4 regions of the Enterobacter sp. RIT637 genome follow, and region 4 is predicted to be linked to each of the others. Evidence: predicted binding sites of a transcription regulator. Region 4 holds the regulator's gene; each other region holds the start of a gene.
The links. The regulator PurR, encoded in region 4, represses purine synthesis genes. The targets are predictions, from matches to a motif close to CANGCAAACGTTTGCNTG.

Region 1: a site for PurR is predicted at 2,062-2,079, ahead of pyrC (dihydroorotase). Genes of this name have one in related genera too.
Region 2: a site for PurR is predicted at 2,026-2,043, ahead of raiA (ribosome-associated translation inhibitor RaiA). Genes of this name have one in related genera too.
Region 3: a site for PurR is predicted at 2,284-2,301, ahead of gcvT (glycine cleavage system aminomethyltransferase GcvT). Genes of this name have one in related genera too.

Annotation. Positions count from the first base shown of each region.
Region 1 is NZ_JAIHAZ010000001.1:235,169-239,726, forward strand. Features, by position in the region: gene bssS (biofilm formation regulator BssS) at 105-359, opposite strand; gene dinI (DNA damage-inducible protein I) at 632-877, opposite strand; gene pyrC (dihydroorotase) at 952-1,998, opposite strand; gene K5E19_RS01095 (lipoprotein) at 2,126-2,686, opposite strand; gene mdtH (multidrug efflux MFS transporter MdtH) at 2,810-4,018, opposite strand; gene rimJ (ribosomal protein S5-alanine N-acetyltransferase) at 4,256-4,558, shown strand, end outside.
Region 2 is NZ_JAIHAZ010000006.1:3,328-7,885, reverse strand. Features, by position in the region: gene K5E19_RS11185 (SMP-30/gluconolactonase/LRE family protein) at 1-163, shown strand, start outside; gene pheA (bifunctional chorismate mutase/prephenate dehydratase) at 160-1,320, opposite strand; Phe leader region at 1,351-1,476, opposite strand; gene pheL (pheA operon leader peptide PheL) at 1,428-1,475, opposite strand; gene raiA (ribosome-associated translation inhibitor RaiA) at 1,587-1,928, opposite strand; gene bamD (outer membrane protein assembly factor BamD) at 2,198-2,935, opposite strand; gene rluD (23S rRNA pseudouridine(1911/1915/1917) synthase RluD) at 3,067-4,047, shown strand; gene yfiH (purine nucleoside phosphorylase YfiH) at 4,044-4,558, shown strand, end outside.
Region 3 is NZ_JAIHAZ010000010.1:118,799-123,356, reverse strand. Features, by position in the region: gene ubiH (2-octaprenyl-6-methoxyphenyl hydroxylase) at 1-747, shown strand, start outside; gene ubiI (FAD-dependent 2-octaprenylphenol hydroxylase) at 760-1,962, shown strand; gene gcvT (glycine cleavage system aminomethyltransferase GcvT) at 2,360-3,454, shown strand; gene gcvH (glycine cleavage system protein GcvH) at 3,478-3,867, shown strand; gene gcvP (aminomethyl-transferring glycine dehydrogenase) at 3,992-4,558, shown strand, end outside.
Region 4 is NZ_JAIHAZ010000001.1:460,846-465,403, reverse strand. Features, by position in the region: gene K5E19_RS02260 (MFS transporter) at 1-921, opposite strand, end outside; gene K5E19_RS02255 (YnhF family membrane protein) at 1,088-1,177, opposite strand; gene purR (HTH-type transcriptional repressor PurR) at 1,475-2,500, shown strand; gene punR (DNA-binding transcriptional activator PunR) at 2,517-3,428, opposite strand; gene punC (purine nucleoside transporter PunC) at 3,543-4,558, shown strand, end outside.

The DNA of each region.
Region 1 (4,558 bases), 230 kb from region 4:
AACTCACGCTTTGTTAGCAGAGTAATTAACAATGCGGGCTGATACAAGGGAGAAATAAATAAGGCACCACGTGGGTGCCTGTTGAGTGAAAAATGGGCATTGTACTAATGCCGTTTATACTCATTTTCCTGATAGTCGCCAGATTCTATTTTTGCGATACCTGCTTCTAAAATAGAAATAAACTGACGGGCGACGTCTGTTGTAAGCCACAGCGTCTGTCCAACTTCCGCTTCGTCACGGTTGAGTTGATTTGGGGTCTGGTAGTGCAAACGCAGCATCAGCGCATCGTAGCTATCTACGGTACTGATATCCCAGCCGACAAGCGGGTGGGTCTGGATGACTTCACTATTCTTTTCCATTATAACCCCCTAAATGCGTGTTAGAAGACAACGGCTTTGAGGTTCAATGCATGTTTTTCTGAAAGCATCTTCAGTATACAAGTAATAAGGGTTCCGAAGAGAAAAATAAACAGCTGGCAACACATTTTTCTGCGTTTTAGGATTCTTCGAACAATAAAACACCGTCTTGTTCACGATTTTCTAAGAAGATGCTGAAATAATTTGAACTTATCCAGGATAAAAACAAAAAAAGCCGGGGCGACCCGGCAAAACAAAACAATGAGGGAGCAAGGTTAATCCGTTATGAACCAGTCGTCGGCGCTTTCCCACGTTTCCTGCAGGATATCTCTGATACGATCTTTGTCTTCTTTTGCGCCGCCGATGACGGAGAGGTTGTTTGCAGCTGCGTAACGTACCGTTACGGCGCCATCATTTTCAGGAAAGGTACTGTGAATACGACGGGATAACTCGCCCGCCAGCGCATCAAGTGCGCCAGCAGGCAGAACGGTTGTTTTGGCAATGGTGACTTCAATACGCATAAATGCCCCCTGTGCAATATACTGTTTATATATACAGGTATATTATGGGTTTGACAACAAGGGGCGTTGATTTTTTAACGTTTTACCGTCCAGTGTACGGTTTCACCGGCCAGGAACGGGATCAGCGTGTCATCCGTCAACGGAATCGCGTCGTCCACCTGGCTTGCTTTGCGCTCCAGCTCGATGAAGGTCTCATTGACCGGCAGACCATAGAAGCGCGGACCGTTGAGGGAGCAGAACGCTTCAAAATGTTCCAGCGCATTCATCTCTTCAAACACGGTGGCATAGCTCGCCAGCGCGGTTGGTGCGTTGAAGCAGCCCGCACAGCCGCAGCTGGCCTCTTTACGATGACGCGCGTGCGGGGCGGAGTCGGTACCCAGGAACGCGCGGGAGAAGCCGCTCGCAACCAGCTCGCGCAGGGCTTGCTGATGAATATTGCGTTTGAGGATCGGCAGGCAGTAGAGGTGAGGACGCACGCCGCCCACCAGCATGTGGTTACGGTTAAACATCAGGTGCTGAGGCGTGATGGTGGCGGCGATAAGATCGTTGCCATCGCGAACATATTCCGCGGCATCTTTGGTGGTGATGTGTTCAAACACCACTTTAAGGGCAGGCAGACGCTGGCGCAGCGGTTCCATTACCGTTTCGATAAACCGGGCTTCACGGTCGAAGATATCAATCTCGGCGTGCGTCACTTCCCCGTGTACCAGCAGCGGCATGCCCAGTTTTTGCATCCGTTCCAGAACGGGCATGATGGCGTCAATGCTGGTCACACCGTGGCTGGAGTTGGTGGTGGCATTGGCCGGGTAGAGTTTCGCCGCGGTGAAGACGCCTTCGTTAAACCCACGTTCCACTTCGTTCGGGTCGAGTGAATCGGTCAGGTAACAGGTCATCAGCGGGGTGAAATCATGCCCCGCCGGGACGGCGTCAAGAATACGCTGGCGGTAAGCCATTGCAGCATCGACGGTGGTGACTGGCGGAACCAGGTTAGGCATAACAATCGCGCGGCCATAAATTTCGCTGGTGTAGGGCACGACGGTTTTCAGCATATCGCCATCGCGCAGATGGATATGCCAGTCGTCAGGGCGGCGGATTTTAAGAACCTGGGGTTGTGCAGTCATGGAAGCTCCGGCTTGTCAGGAATCAGTCATAAGGATGGCTGTTTTTGCCGGACACAAATCATAAGCGGAAACGTTTTCGTTTGCACACTTTTCTGCGAAAAAAAAGGGCGCTTCAGCGCCCTTCAGGTTAATCGGTGAAAGGAATAATGATTTCTCCCGGTTTCACCTCTATCCCTTTTGCATATTTTTTCGCGAGCGCTTCACCCTTGCTCTTGTCTTCGCTTAAGACATAGGCGGGCTGCTGGTTGAAGTAATTACGCAGCGACTGATTCAGATATGGCATCAGGGTTTGCAGTACCGGCTTCATTTTGTCCGGCGTGACGACCGCATCGACGATCTCCATTTCCTGCAGGAAAATGGCCCCTTTCTCTTTGTTGAAGACCGGCAGCGCCTTGAGCTTCAGCTTAATATCGGCTTTCTGGTTGCCGAATAATGAGGTCATATCCAGCGTGGCATCACCGGAAAGGGTGACTTTGTTCGGCTCTTCGCGACCAATCTGACTGGCAAGGTTGCTGAGGACGATATGGGCATCGGCAAGGCCCGGTACGCCGATGTCTTTGGCAAAGTTATTGTGTTTTTCCAGCGCCTGATTAATTTCCTGCTCACTGACGGTGTACTGCGTAAGCTGGTTGCAGCCTACCAGCAGGCCACTCACAATTAACGCAGCGGCAATGACAATCTTCTTCATAGTGTTCCTCAACGAAAAATCGGCGCATCTGTCCTGATGCGCCAGTATGTCAGTGTGAAACGGTAGAAACCAGCAGAAAAAACTGAGAATTGAGGCGGGAAAAGCCCCCGCCAGAAAGAAGAACTAGGCGCCAGGTTCGAGCATCCCGCTCGCGCTGCGCTTCTGGCTGAATTGCCACCACAGTGCCAGCAGTGTCATAAAGCCCACCACGCCGAGCATCATCCACGGCAGTTCCGGCTGGCTCAGCGCTTTACCTGCGTCGAGCAGCCAGCCGCCTCCGGCATAGCCCAACGCGCCGCCAAGGGCGAGGCCAAGCCGACTGAACCCCATATAGCTGCCACGCGCGCGCGCATCTGCCAGCGAGGCACTCAAAGTCTCACGCGCGGGTTCGGCAATAATCGAGCCGATGTAGAAGGTACAAATCAGCATGAACAGCTGCTGCAGCGAATTCACGAGCCCGATGGGCATCATGCTCAGCGTCATCAGCAGAAGCCCTGTCATCAGGCGATGCTCCAGACGAAAGCGGCGTTCGCTCCAGCGGGCGATCGGGTAGAGCAGCGTCAGTGACAGGCAGGCCTCAATGGCATACATCCACTTCACGGCGGCAGGAGTGCCTGCAATGTCGTTAACCATGATTGGCAGCATCAGCATAACCTGCACCGCCAGCATGTAGTACCCCGTCAGGGTGAGCACATAGGTGACAAAGCGTTTGTCGCGAAGCACGCGACCCAGACCTTCTCGCACCGGTGCTTTCACCGTCGACAGCTTCCACGCGGGCAGGAACAGTCCGTTGAACAAGGCGCAGAGAATAAACAGCACTGCACCGGTCGCGCAGACCAGACGGAAATCATACTGCAGGAGCCAGCTGCCCAGCAGCGCGCCAATCACCGCGCCGGCGCTGTCCTGCATCATCAGAATCGAGAAGAAGCGCCCACGGTGCTGCGGGCGGATAAGCTTCACCACCAGCGCGGTACGCGGCGGATCGAACAGGGTGCCGCCAATCCCGGAGAGGAAGCAGGAGAACCACAGCAGCCAGGGCTCGTGGGCGATTGCCATGGTGGCAAAGCCCGCCGCGCGTAACAGCATGCCGGTCACGATCATCGGTTTAGCGCCGAAGCGGTCAGCAATGGCCCCGCCAAAGACGCCCAGCCCCTGCTGGACAAACTGGCGCAACCCCAGTGCAATGCCAACCATTAATGCCGCCCAGCCCATCTGATCGACAAAGCGGATCGAAATAAGCGGAAACACGACAAAAAAGCCGAGCACGACCAGCATGTTATCGACTAAGAGGAAATATTTACCCAGGCTCCTGGCCTGTGATACGCGGGACATTTTCCCTCCAGGGAAAATAAGAAGGTGAGCACGCTAACATTCTGCGGTGTCGCCGCGTTTTTTCCCACCCCCGGGCGTGACAATATTTTTTTATCAAAAGGGTGCTTTGATAGAGAGTTCTCATCGAAAAATGTGAAAAGAGGTCAAAATGGTATGTCACTGTTTTCACAGACGGCGCAGGCGCAGGTATAGTAAAGCTAATGGGTAGAACAGAAGTGACGGGAAGGAGTGGTATCGATGTTTGGCTATCGCAGCAATGTGCCAAAAGTGCGTCTGACAACGGACAGGCTCGTCGTTCGTCTGGTGCATGAGCGTGATGCCTGGCGTCTGGCGGATTATTACGCCGAGAATCGCCAGTTTTTAAAGCCCTGGGAACCCGTTCGGGATGAGAGCCATTGTTACCCCTCCGGCTGGCAGGCGCGTCTCAGCATGATCGCGGAATTTCACAAACAGGGCAGCGCGTTTTATTTCGCGCTGCTGGATCCGGAAGAAAAAGAGATTATCGGCATCGCCAATTTTTCTAACGTGGTCCGCGGATCG
Region 2 (4,558 bases), on a different contig from region 4:
GATGGTCTGTTTTGGCGGCGATGACATGAAAACGCTGTTTATTACCACTACGCGGGAAAATATGGATGCGGAGGAGGTGGCGAAGTACCCGCTCTCCGGTGCCATTTTCACCCTGCCCGTCAACGTGGCAGGGATGAAGAAAAGCCGGTTTATCGAACGTTAAGCCGGGTCAACCGGGACCACGTTCTCGCTCGGGTAGCAGCCGAGCACTTTCATGGAGCGGGTGATTTCGCCGAGTTCGCGCAGGGCTTTCTGCATGGATGCAGATTCCAGGTTGGCCTGGATATCGAGGTAGAACATCTCTTCCCACGGATTGCCGTGGATTGGACGTGATTCCAGCTTCGTCATGATCAGGTTGTGATTACGCAGTACCAGCAGCGCTTCAACCAGTGCACCTGCCTGCTGGCCGGTGGCCATGAGCAGGGTCGTTTTTGCCGGAACCTGATCCGAGACATCAATAGCTTTACGCGCCAGCACCACGAAACGGGTGATGTTTTGCGTCTGGTTTGCAAGATTGCGTTCAAGCACCTGCAGGCCATACAGCGCACCACCCGCTTCGCTGCCGAGCGCGGCGACGGTTGGGGAGTTAGCCTGCGCCACTTTTTCCATCGCCGCCGAAGTGCTTTCGGTGTACTCAATTTTCCAGTTCGGATAGCGGTTCAGGAACTGGCTGCACTGCTGGAACGGTTGAGGATGGCTGTAAACCGTCTCAATTTTGCTTAAATCCGTTGAACCGGAGACCAGCACGCAGTGGTCAATTGGGATTGTCAGCTCGCCAACCAGCGACAGGCTGGTGTGCTGGAGCAGATCGTAGACATCATTAATGGCGCCGGAACTGGTGTTCTCAATAGGCACCACGGCGTAATCCGCCTGGCCGGTTTCTACCTGATTGAAAATATCAGCAAACTTCGCACAGCCGCTCTCAATGAACTCTTCGAAATGACGGGCTGCGTACTGGCGCGCAGCCAGGTGGGAGTAGGAGCCTTTTGGACCGAGGAACGCGACGCGTGCAGAGTGCGGGTTGGTTTTGTTCAGATGCTGCTGGAGTAACGCTTGCTGGGTGAGAACGGAGTCTTCGATGATGAGCTGGAACAGACGGGTGATGTAGTGGGCATCCAGATGATGCGCTTTGCCGAGCTGAATCAACCGTTCCAGTAAATCGCGCTCGCGGTCAATATCGCGCACGGGACGGTGAGAGTCCAGCTTGGCTTTACCAACTTCGACGGCGAGGGCGCGGCGTTCAGCCAACAGCGCCAGTAATTTCTCATCCAGGGCGCTGATTTTAACGCGCAGATCCAGTAACGGGTTTTCCGGTGTCATAGTGTTGTCTGTCTCGTTTTATCGTTATCAATAAAAAAGGCCTCCCGCTGTGGGAGGCCTTATTGTTCGTCTTCGCATTCTTTATCACACGACGAAACGCCTCCCAGTCAGGGGAAGGTAAAAAAGAATGCGAAGAAGAACGGCGTAAGTTTCATGAAGTCACCCTGTGATTGATACCGTTAAAGTACCCGTACTGTTTTCACCCTGTCAATAAAAAACAAAAAACGCGCCCGAAGGCGCGTTGGCGGTACACTCAATTTAAAGGATTACTCTTCTTCAACTTCTTCCGCGAAGCTGGCGTCTTTCACCGATGTTGTGGCGCGACGGGCTTCACCTTTGTGTTGCACTTTATTGAGCTGCCGTTCCAGCTTGTTGATCAAATCGTTAATGGCGGTGTACATATCTTCATGTTTTGCGCTGGCGACCAGATGGCCGTTTGGAGTATTGATAGTTGCGTCAGCGATGAAACCCTGTGGTTCCTTGGACAGAATGATATGTGGGTTAATCAAATGTGTTTGCCATTTATCCAGTTTGGCGAGACGGTCTGCGACGTGCTGGCGAATTGCCGGAGTAATTTCCATTTGTTTACTGGTAATGTTCATTGTCATAAATTTTACCTCTTGTCTTTCCGTCTTGGTGATTCCAGCATACCCGACCTAATGTCAAAATGTGTGATTTAGATCACGTTATTTTGTCGGTTTTTGTCAGGGAATCTTTTTTGTGAGGCAGGGCAGGAAGAGGTGAGATATACCTTGTCGAAGGCAAAAATTGGGGCCATAGTTGACTGGATGTGTTGAGGCTAACGCGCTTCAGCGACGCTCTAAAATGAATAAAAAAACGGCAGCCTTCGGGCTGCCGTTTTGCATTGACGTTTCTGTCAGGTGTTGCTGCTGTTCGCGGCGATGATTTTCGCCACTTTTTCAGCCTGCGACGTCATCTGCATTTGACGATACGCATTTTCCATCAGCTTCAGGCCATCGCGCGTTGCCTGAGTATCCGGGTAGTCACGCAGCATGCCTTCAACACGGTTAACCACGGCAACCCAAGCGCCACGGCGAGTGTAATATTCAGCCACGGAGTATTCGTATTTCGCCAGACGATCTTTCAGGAACACCAGACGCTTGGTGGCATCGGTAATGTACTGACTGTTCGGGTAGCCGCGCACCAGCTTGGAGAAATCATTGAAGGCATCACGCGCGTGCTGCGGGTCACGGTCAGAACGATCCACGCCGAAGAAGCCCTGCAGCGCACTGTCATCCAACGCCATGTTGGTCAGGCCGCGCATATACATGACATAATCGATGTTAGGATGAGTTGGGTTCAGACGCATGAAGCGATCGATGGTGGCCTGAGCCAGCGGAAGATCGGCATTTTTATAGTACGCGTAGATAAGATCTAACTGTACCTGCTGTGAATAGGGACCAAATGGATAGCGATTATCCAACGCTTCCAGTTGCGTTATCGCCTGTTTCCAGTTACCGTCCTGCAACTTTTGTTGTGCAGTCGCATAGATTTCATTCGGCGGATTGTCAGGGACCTGTTCATTTGAACCGGAGCAGCCCACCAAAGCCAGGCTCAACGTGGCCGCTGCCACCAGATATTTCATGCGCGTCATGACGTTTTGACTTTCCTCAAATGTTTGTCCGGGAGAAACTCTGTTCCTGCTCCCGATTAAGACCAGCTACAATAGCACACTATATTAAACGGCAAAGCCGTAAAACCCAACGTTAAACGAAGAAGCAGTTTATGGCACAACGAGTAGAACTCACCGCAACAGTCTCCGAAAATCAGCTCGGTCAACGCTTAGATCAGGCTTTGGCCGAATTGTTCCCTGATTATTCGCGTTCACGCATAAAAGAATGGATCCTTGACCAGCGCGTGATGGTAAACGGCAAGATCTGGGACAAACCAAAAGAGAAAGTGTTAGGTGGGGAAGCTGTCGCCATCAATGCTGAAATCGAAGAGGAAATCCGCTTCGAGCCGCAGGATATCCCACTGGACATCGTTTATGAAGATGATGACATTCTGGTGATCAACAAGCCGCGTGACCTGGTTGTTCATCCGGGCGCGGGTAACCCTGACGGCACGGTGCTGAACGCACTTCTCCATTATCATCCGCCAATCGTTGATGTACCGCGCGCCGGTATCGTGCACCGTCTGGATAAAGACACCACGGGTCTGATGGTAGTGGCAAAGACCGTTCCCGCTCAGACACGTCTGGTGGAATCTCTGCAGCTGCGCGAAATCACTCGTGAATATGAAGCGGTAGCCATTGGGCATATGACCTCTGGCGGCACGGTGGAAGAGCCTATCAGCCGCCACCCAACCAAACGTACTCATATGTCGGTGCATCCGATGGGTAAACCGGCGGTGACGCACTATCGCATTATGGAACACTTCCGTATTCATACGCGCCTGCGTCTGCGTCTGGAAACCGGGCGTACTCACCAGATCCGCGTGCATATGGCCCACATTACCCATCCGCTGGTGGGCGATCAGGTTTACGGTGGCCGTCCGCGACCGCCAAAAGGCGCGTCTGATGAGTTCATTTCTGTGCTGCGTAAGTTTGACCGTCAGGCACTGCACGCAACCATGCTGCGTCTTTATCACCCGATTACGGGGATTCAAATGGAATGGCATGCGCCGATCCCACAGGATATGGTGGAACTTATCGACGCCATGCGCGCTGACTTTGAAGAACATAAGGATCACGTGGACTGGTTATGACCAAACTTATTGTTCCGGAGTGGCCGCTGCCCGAAGGCGTGGCTGCCTGCAGTTCGACCCGAATCGGCGGTGTGAGCCAGGGCGCGTGGGAGTCGTTGAACCTCGGCGCGCACTGTGGTGACAACCTGGAACACGTTGAAGAAAACCGTAAACGTTTGTTTGCTGCGGGCAAGTTACCGTCGAAACCGGTCTGGCTTGAGCAGGTTCACGGTAAGGATGTCTTGACGCTGTCGGGGGAACCCTATGCGTCTAAACGTGCCGATGCCTCATACAGCAACACGCCGGGAACGGTTTGCGCCGTGATGACCGCTGACTGCCTGCCGGTTCTGTTCTGTAACCGTGCGGGCACCGAAGTCGCGGCAGCCCATGCGGGTTGGCGTGGTCTGTGTGAAGGTGTGCTGGAAGAGACGGTCGCCTGCTTTAACGATGAGCCAGACAATATCATCGCCTGGCTCGGCCCGGCCATTGGCCCCCGTGCATTTGAAGTGGGACCAGAGGTCCGCGAAGCATT
Region 3 (4,558 bases), on a different contig from region 4:
GTAACGCTGGATAATGGCACCGTTCTCGACGGTCAGCTTCTGGTGGCGGCGGACGGCTCGCGTTCGGCGCTCGGCACGCAGTGCGGCATCGAGTGGCGTCAGCAGCCTTACGGGCAGGTCGCGGTCATTGCGAACGTCGCGACCGCAGCAGAACACAACGGCCGGGCGTTTGAGCGCTTCACGCAGCACGGCCCGCTGGCGATGCTGCCGATGTCGGACGGGCGCTGTTCGCTTGTCTGGTGTCATCCGCAGGATAAGGCTGAAGAGGTTCAGGCCTGGTCAGACGAACGTTTTTGTACCGAGCTGCAGAAAGCCTTTGGCTGGCGACTCGGGCGTATTACCCATGCGGGGAAACGTGCGGTCTATCCGCTGTCGTTAACCACCGCATCGCAGTCTGTTTCTCACCGCGTGGCGCTGGTCGGCAACGCCGCGCAGACATTACATCCGATTGCCGGACAAGGATTTAACCTTGGGCTGCGGGATGTCATGAGCCTGGCGGAATCGCTGGCGCTGGCATGGGGTGAGCAAAAAGATTGCGGCGCTTATTCGGTGCTAAGCCATTACCAGAAGCGACGTCAGGCCGATAAAGAGGCGACAATCGGCGTTACCGACGGCTTAGTCCATCTCTTTGCCAATCGCTGGGCGCCGCTGGTTGCGGGTCGCAACCTCGGGCTGATGGCGATGGAACTGTTCATTCCGGCACGTGACGTGCTGGCGCAGCGGACTCTTGGTTGGGTCGCGCGTTAAGGAGTTATCACCGTGCAAAATGTTGATGTCGCCATCGTTGGCGGCGGTATGGTCGGGCTGGCGCTGGCCTGCGGTTTACAGGGCAGCGGCCTTCGCGTGGCGGTGCTGGAGCAAAAGCAGCCTCAGCCCGTTGCACCAGATGCCCCGCCGGAACTCCGCGTCTCGGCGATCAATGCCGCCAGCGAGAAATTGCTGACGCACCTTGGCGTCTGGGCAGATATTGTGGCGCAGCGCGCCAGTTGCTATCACGGTATGGAAGTGTGGGATAAAGACAGCTTTGGTCATATTGCTTTTGATGATGAAAGCATGGGCTATAGCCATCTGGGTCACATCATCGAAAACGCGGTGATCCACCACGCGCTGTGGCAGAAAGCGCAGCAGTGCAGTGACGTGACGCTGGTTGCACCCGCGCAGGTCCAGCAGGTGGCGTGGGGCGAAAATGAGGCGTTTCTCACCTTACAAAGCGGCGACATGCTCACCGCGCGTCTGGTGGTCGGTGCTGACGGCGCAAACTCCTGGCTGCGCAACAAAGCCGATATCCCGCTGACCTTCTGGGATTACCGCCATCATGCGATGGTGGCAACGATCCGTACCGAAGAGCCGCACGGCGGCGTGGCGCGGCAGATTTTCCACAACGACGGCATTCTGGCGTTCCTGCCGCTTGCCGATCCGCACCTGTGCTCGATTGTCTGGTCCCTGGTGCCGGAGAAAGCCCAGCTGATGCAAGAGGCGACGCCGGACGCCTTTAACCAGGCACTTTGCGTGGCGTTTGATAACCGCCTTGGCCTGTGCACGCTTGAAAGCGAGCGTCAGGTGTTTCCGTTAACCGGCCGCTACGCGCGTCAGTTTGCCGCGCACCGTCTGGCGCTGGTGGGGGATGCGGCGCATACCATCCATCCGCTGGCCGGGCAGGGCGTCAACCTTGGCTTTATGGACGCGGCGGAGCTGGTTGAGGAGCTGCGTCGCCTGCATCGAGAAGGCAAAGATATCGGTCAGCATCTCTATCTGCGCCGCTACGAGCGCAGCCGCAAGCACAGTGCGGCGATGATGCTGGCGGGCATGCAGGGCTTCCGCGAGCTGTTTGCCGGAGCCAATCCGGCGAAAAAACTGCTGCGCGATATTGGTCTTAAACTGGCCGATACGCTTCCTGGCGTCAAACCTCAACTTCTCCGTCAGGCGATGGGTCTTAACGACCTGCCGGACTGGCTACGTTAATTTAGACCCCCGTCACACTTTATTTTCCCGGCCTCTGCGCCGGGGAAATCCCCTCGTTTGAAATATTCTAATTTCACGTCATTTTTCGCATTAGAAAATCTAATCTGCGAGATTTTATGTTACGGAAATTCGGCCCGTTTTTCCGCACGAAATATCACCATGTGCTAAATCCTGTTAGATCATTGTTAATTTTGTGCGGGGTTAATCGCATTTTTCCAGTGAATAACTCTGTAGGCTTTTCAGCGTTTTTTGGTCATAAGCTAATGTGATGACCCGTTTTACCTTATGGTTAACCGCCGGTTTCGGTGGTAAGTTCAGGTAAAAGAGAACGTTTGCGTCGGCATTCGGGAACGAGGCCGATACCGGGTTTCACGGTGAATTTTTCAACGAGGACAAGATGGCTCAACAGACTCCTTTGTACGAACAACACGTGTTATGCGGCGCCCGCATGGTGGACTTCCACGGCTGGATGATGCCGCTGCACTACGGCTCGCAGATTGATGAGCACCACGCGGTGCGCACCGATGCCGGTATGTTCGACGTGTCCCACATGACGATTGTCGATCTGCGCGGTAGCCGCACCCGGGAGTTCTTGCGTTATCTGCTGGCAAACGACGTCGCCAAACTGAAGACGCCGGGTAAAGCGCTCTATACCGGCATGCTGAATGCCTCGGGCGGCGTGATTGATGACCTTATCGTCTATTACTTCACTGAAGATTTCTTCCGCCTCGTTGTAAACTCCGCCACCCGCGAAAAAGACCTCTCCTGGATCACCCAACACGCCGAACCTTATGCCATCGACATCACCGTTCGTGACGATCTGTCGCTGATCGCCGTGCAGGGGCCGAACGCGCAGGCGAAAGCCGCGTCTCTGTTTACCGACGAGCAGCGCAAAGCAACCGAAGGTATGAAGCCGTTCTTCGGCGTGCAGGCGGGCGATCTGTTTATCGCGACCACCGGCTACACCGGTGAAGCGGGCTACGAAATTGCCATGCCAAACGAGAAGGCCGCTGATTTCTGGCGCGCGCTGGTGGAAGCGGGCGTGAAGCCTGCGGGTCTGGGCGCGCGCGATACGCTGCGTCTGGAAGCGGGGATGAACCTCTACGGTCAGGAGATGGACGAAGGCGTCTCTCCGCTGGCCGCCAACATGGGCTGGACCATCGCATGGGAACCGGCTGACCGTGATTTTATCGGCCGTGAAGCGCTGGAGATGCAGCGCGAGAAGGGCACTGAACAGCTGGTTGGTCTGGTGATGACGGAAAAAGGCGTGCTGCGCGGTGAACTGCCGGTGCGTTTTACCGATGCCGACGGCAATCATCGCGAAGGCGTGATCACCAGCGGTACCTTCTCCCCGACGCTGGGCTACAGTATTGCACTGGCACGCGTGCCGGCGGGCATTGGCGAAACGGCGGTAGTGCAAATCCGCAATCGCGAAATGCCGGTCAACGTGACCAAACCGATTTTTGTTCGCGCCGGTAAGCCGGTCGCCTAATCATTTTTATCAGGAGAACTTCAATGAGCAATGTGCCAGCAGAACTGAAATACAGCAAAGAACACGAGTGGCTGCGCAAAGAGGCGGACGGCACTTACACCGTAGGGATCACCGAGCACGCACAAGAGCTACTGGGCGACATGGTGTTTGTTGACCTGCCTGACGTGGGCACGACCGTTAGCGCGGGCGACGACTGCGCCGTAGCGGAGTCCGTAAAAGCGGCATCAGACATCTACGCTCCTGTGAGCGGCGAAATCGTTGCCGTCAACGACGCGCTGAGCGATTCGCCAGAGCTGGTGAACAGCGAGCCTTATGAAGGCGGCTGGATCTTCAAGATCAAAGCCAGCGACGAATCTCAGGTTGCCGCGCTGCTGGATGCGACCGCGTACGAAGCACTGTTAGAAGACGAGTAATTGTTTATCCCCCTCTCCCTCCGGGAGAGGGCAGGGGTGAGGGTGCCAGTCTTCCCCTCACCCTAACCCTCTCCCAGAGGGAGAGGGAACTTAAATTCACTGCACGTTTCAGGAACCATCGCTCATGACACAGACTTTAAGCCAGCTTGAAAACCGTGGCGCCTTCATTGAACGTCACATTGGGCCGGATGCTCAGCAACAGCAGGAGATGCTGAAGACAGTTGGCGCGGATTCATTAAACGCACTGATCGGCCAGATTGTGCCAAAAGACATCCAGCTTGCCACGCCGCCTCAGGTGGGGGAAGCCACTACGGAATTCGCCGCGCTGGCGGAGCTGAAGGCTATCGCAGGCCTGAACAAGCGCTATAAGTCTTACATTGGCATGGGCTACACCAACGTGCAGTTGCCGCCGGTTATCCTGCGCAACATGCTGGAAAACCCGGGCTGGTACACCGCTTACACCCCCTATCAGCCAGAAGTGTCTCAGGGCCGTCTGGAAGCGCTGCTGAACTTCCAGCAGGTGACGCTGGATCTGACCGGTATGGATATCGCCTCCGCTTCGCTGCTGGATGAAGCGACCGCTGCCGCCGAAGCAATGGCGATGGCCAAACGCGTGAGCAAGCTGAAAAATGCCAACCGCTTCTTCGTGGCGGCGGACGTGCATCCGCAGACGCTGGACGTGGTGCGTACC
Region 4 (4,558 bases):
CACGGCAAAGGTAGCAGCGCCCCACACGACCATCGCAATCGCGGCACCCCATTCGTTGCGCGCCAGCCACGGGATCGCAATCATGATGACAATCAGCAGGGTTAAAAAGCCTTTCAGCGTACCGCTCACGGAACGATCGGCCAGCTTCCCGCCCAGATAGTTACCGATAGAGAAGCCCACGCCAATCAGCACCAGCATCGCGGTAATAAAGATCGGCGTCGCGTGGGTGATATCGTGCAGCACCGGTGAAATATAGGTGTAGAGCGTAAACATCGCACCGGCCCCCAGCACCGTGGTCAGCAACGCGGAAAGCACCTGAGGACGCATCAGCACCGACAGCTCTTTACGCACGTCAGGACGTTCACCGGCGCTCCCTTTCGGTAAGGAGAAGAACAACGCCACCATCGCCACCACGCCCAGCCCGGCTGTCGCCAGGAAAGACATTCGCCAGCCAATCACTTCACCCAGCCAGGTGGCCGCCGGCACACCGCCTATGTTGGCGATAGTCAGCCCCATAAACATGGTCGCCACCGCGCTGGCCTGCTTGTGCTTCGGAACCACGCTTGCCGCAACAACCGAGCCCAGACCGAAAAATGCGCCATGGTTCAGGCTGGTCAGAATACGCGACAGCATCAGGGTGGTGTAATCCGGCGCAATTGCGGAGAGCACGTTGCCCAGCGTAAAGATCACCATTAAAAATATCAGCGCATTGCGACGTGCGCGGTGCGACAGCAGCAGCGTCATCAGCGGGGCCCCGACCATCACGCCGATGGCATAGGCGCTAATTAACATCCCGGCAGCAGGAATAGAGACGTCCACGCCGCGTGCGATAACAGGCAGTAACCCCATGGGGGAGAATTCAGTGGTGCCAATCCCAAAAGCGCCAATCGCCAGGGCCAGCAGAGGAAAATTGATTTTCATGAGTCAACTCCGGATGCCGTGTCATCAAGCGACACAGAACAAAGAAGTCAAAAGCATGACATCAATCACAAAATTTGAGAAGTTAACATTTTGGCAAAAGATTTTTGCCGGAGAGGTAACAATAGGAAGCAAATGAGGAGGGAGAGGACTCTCCCCCCCGCGTAAATCAATGCAGCGCAGCCGTCAAACCACCGGCAACAATCAATGCCAGCACGATAAAGGTGGTCACCAGCGAAAACTTCAGATCGGAACTCATCAATTTTTCTCCTTTTAATCACCCCACGAAAAGTGAGCTTGCTCATTTTTACACAGTTTACGTCAAAAATCTTCCTGGATTTAAACTGATATCCACTTTAGCTCTTCCCCTTTTCATCAAGATAGGACAAAATTCCACGCTAAATTTATTAGCGTACCGGCCATTGACCCCCTCCTGACGTCCTGTGTCGTTTTCCCGGCGTGTCGCAACTCAAGATTGCGTAATAAGGGTGAGAGAAGGCAAACGTTTACCTTCAAGTTTTTCAGGAGTTTAGGATATGGTCTGGAGTGACATTGAATGGCAACAATAAAAGACGTAGCAAAACGCGCAAACGTTTCCACTACAACCGTATCACATGTAATTAACAAAACCCGCTTCGTCGCGGAAGAGACGCGCAACGCCGTCTGGGCGGCGATCAAGGAGTTACATTACTCCCCAAGTGCGGTTGCGCGCAGCCTGAAGGTGAATCACACCAAGTCGATTGGCTTGCTGGCGACCAGCAGCGAAGCGGCCTATTTTGCCGAAATCATCGAAGCCGTTGAGAAAAACTGCTTCCAGAAAGGCTATACGCTGATTCTGGGCAACGCGTGGAACAGCATCGAGAAGCAGCGCGCCTACCTGTCGATGATGGCGCAAAAGCGCGTCGATGGCCTGCTGGTGATGTGTTCTGAGTACCCAGAGTCCGTGCTTTCTATGCTGGAAGAGTATCGCCACATTCCGATGGTGGTGATGGACTGGGGCGAAGCGCGCGCGGATTTCACCGATTCCGTTATCGATAATGCCTTTGAAGGCGGCTATATGGCCGGTCGTTATCTGATCGAACGCGGTCACCGCGAGATTGGCGTGATCCCGGGGCCGCTGGAACGCAACACCGGTGCGGGCCGTCTGGCCGGGTTTATGAAGGCAATGGAAGAGGCGCTCATCACCGTGCCGGAAAACTGGATTGTTCAGGGCGACTTTGAGCCGGAATCCGGCTACCGCGCAATGCAGCAGATTGTCTCCCAACCGCATCGCCCGACGGCCGTTTTCTGTGGCGGCGATATTATGGCGATGGGCGCGCTCTGCGCCGCCGACGAGCTGGGCCTGCGGGTGCCGCAGGATATTTCCGTGATCGGGTATGACAACGTGCGTAACGCGCGCTTCTTCACCCCGGCGCTGACCACCATTCACCAGCCAAAAGATTCACTGGGCGAAACGGCTTTCAACATGCTGATGGACAGGATCGTCAACAAGCGTGAAGAATCCCAGTCGATTGAAGTTCACCCGCGCCTCATTGAGCGCCGCTCCGTGGCGGACGGTCCGTTCCGCGACTATCGCCGTTAATCGCTTACGGAGCCAGTTATGCTGGCTCCCGTAGCCACTCCCGATTCAACGTTTCGCTGTCTCCCAGATAATCCAGCAGCCAGGCCATCGCAGGCGATACGTCGTTTTGCTGCCAGGTCAGACAGCAGGCCGCATCCGGGAACGGATTTTCCAGCGTTAGCGCTGTCCACTCGCCGGTATCGATACGCGGACGCGCGAAGTGTACGGGCACCATCGCCACGCACAGCCCCGCAGAAAGACAGGTTGCCGACGATTCCCAGTCAGGGGCCACCACGCGACGCTGGTTGTCCAGCAGCCAGGTAATGCGCTTGGGCAGCGAGCGCGAGGTATCTTCCAGCACTAGCGACGGCCAGTTGCGCAGCGTGTCATCGCTGAGAGGGCCTTCCATTGTCGCCAGCGGATGATCGCTGGCGACAACGCAGGTCCAGCTCAGCATCCCCATATCGCGAAACGCATAGCGTCCCCCAACGGGGATCGCCTGCGTGGCCCCAATCGCCATCTCAACCCTGCCATCCGCCAGCGCGTCCCAGACGCCGTTGAACACCTCCTGGGAGACCCGCAGTTCGACATCAGAAAAATGACGATAGAAATCCACGATCATCTGCCGGGTCCGTTCCGGCTTAACGATATTATCCACCGCGATGGAGAGATGGCCGCGCCAGCCGTTCGCGATCTGCTGACACTGCTCGCGGGTGATCTGCATTTTTTTGATAACAGAACGCCCTTCCTTCAAAAACCACGCGCCTGCGGGCGTTAATTCCACGTCGCGATGACGCCGCTCGAACAGCGGAACCGCCAGCCACTCTTCCAGCTGACGCACGGTGTAGCTGATCGCCGAGGGTACGCGGTGTAACTCCTGCGCGGCACCGGTGAAACTGCCGTTACGGGCAACAGCATCGACAACTTCAAGAGAATAATCTGACCACATGTTCTGCCTGCAAAAAATTTGAATGCACTCGACAAATATTAGCGTTTCACAAGCCGCTTTGCACTCCCTACACTCTGCGCCAACGTACACCTGCCTCCTCAGGAGAATAAAAGAATGCAACCCAGGAAAGGATTTTTAGTCTGGCTCGGCGGCTTAAGCGTGCTGGGCTTTTTAGCGACCGACATGTATCTGCCCGCGTTTGCCGCGATGCAGGAAGATCTGCAAACCCCCGCAGCCGCTATCAGCGCCAGCCTGAGCCTGTTCCTCGCCGGTTTTGCCTTCGCGCAGCTGCTCTGGGGGCCGCTCTCCGATCGCTTTGGTCGTAAACCGGTGCTGCTACTGGGTCTGGCTATTTTTGCCGTGGGTTGCCTCGGCATGCTGTGGGTACGCGATGCCACCTGGCTGCTGGTACTGCGTTTCATTCAGGCCGTTGGCGTCTGTGCTGCAGCGGTGACCTGGCAGGCGCTGGTGACCGATTATTATCCGGCATCCCGCACTAACCGAATTTTCGCCACCATTATGCCGCTGGTCGGTCTCTCGCCTGCCCTTGCCCCGTTGCTCGGAAGCTGGATCCTCGCCCATTTCGACTGGCAGGCGATTTTCGCCACGCTCTTTGCCATTACCCTGGTACTGATGCTGCCCGCGTTCTTCCTCAAGCCTGCGCATAAAAAAGAGACGCATCCTGACGCGAAGCCGATTACCTTTGCCTCGCTGCTGCGGTCAAAAGCCTATCGCGGCAACGTCCTGATTTACGCAGCCTGTTCCGCCAGTTTCTTCGCGTGGCTGACTGGCTCACCGTTCATTCTGCACGATATGGGATACAGCCCGGCGGCAATCGGCCTGAGCTATGTTCCGCAGACCATCGCTTTCCTGGTCGGCGGCTACGGCTGTCGCGCAGCGCTGCAGAAGTGGGAAGGCCAGCAGATGCTGCCCTGGCTACTGGTGCTGTTCGCGTTAAGCGTTTTCGGCACATGGGCCGTCGGGTTTATTCCGGGTACGGGCCTGACAGAAATTTTGATTCCGTTCTGCGTCATGGCCGTCGCTAACGGTGCTATTTACCCCATCGTGGTGGCGCAGGCGTTACGTCCGTTCCCGCAGGCGACGGGACGCGCCGCCGCTCTGCAGAATAC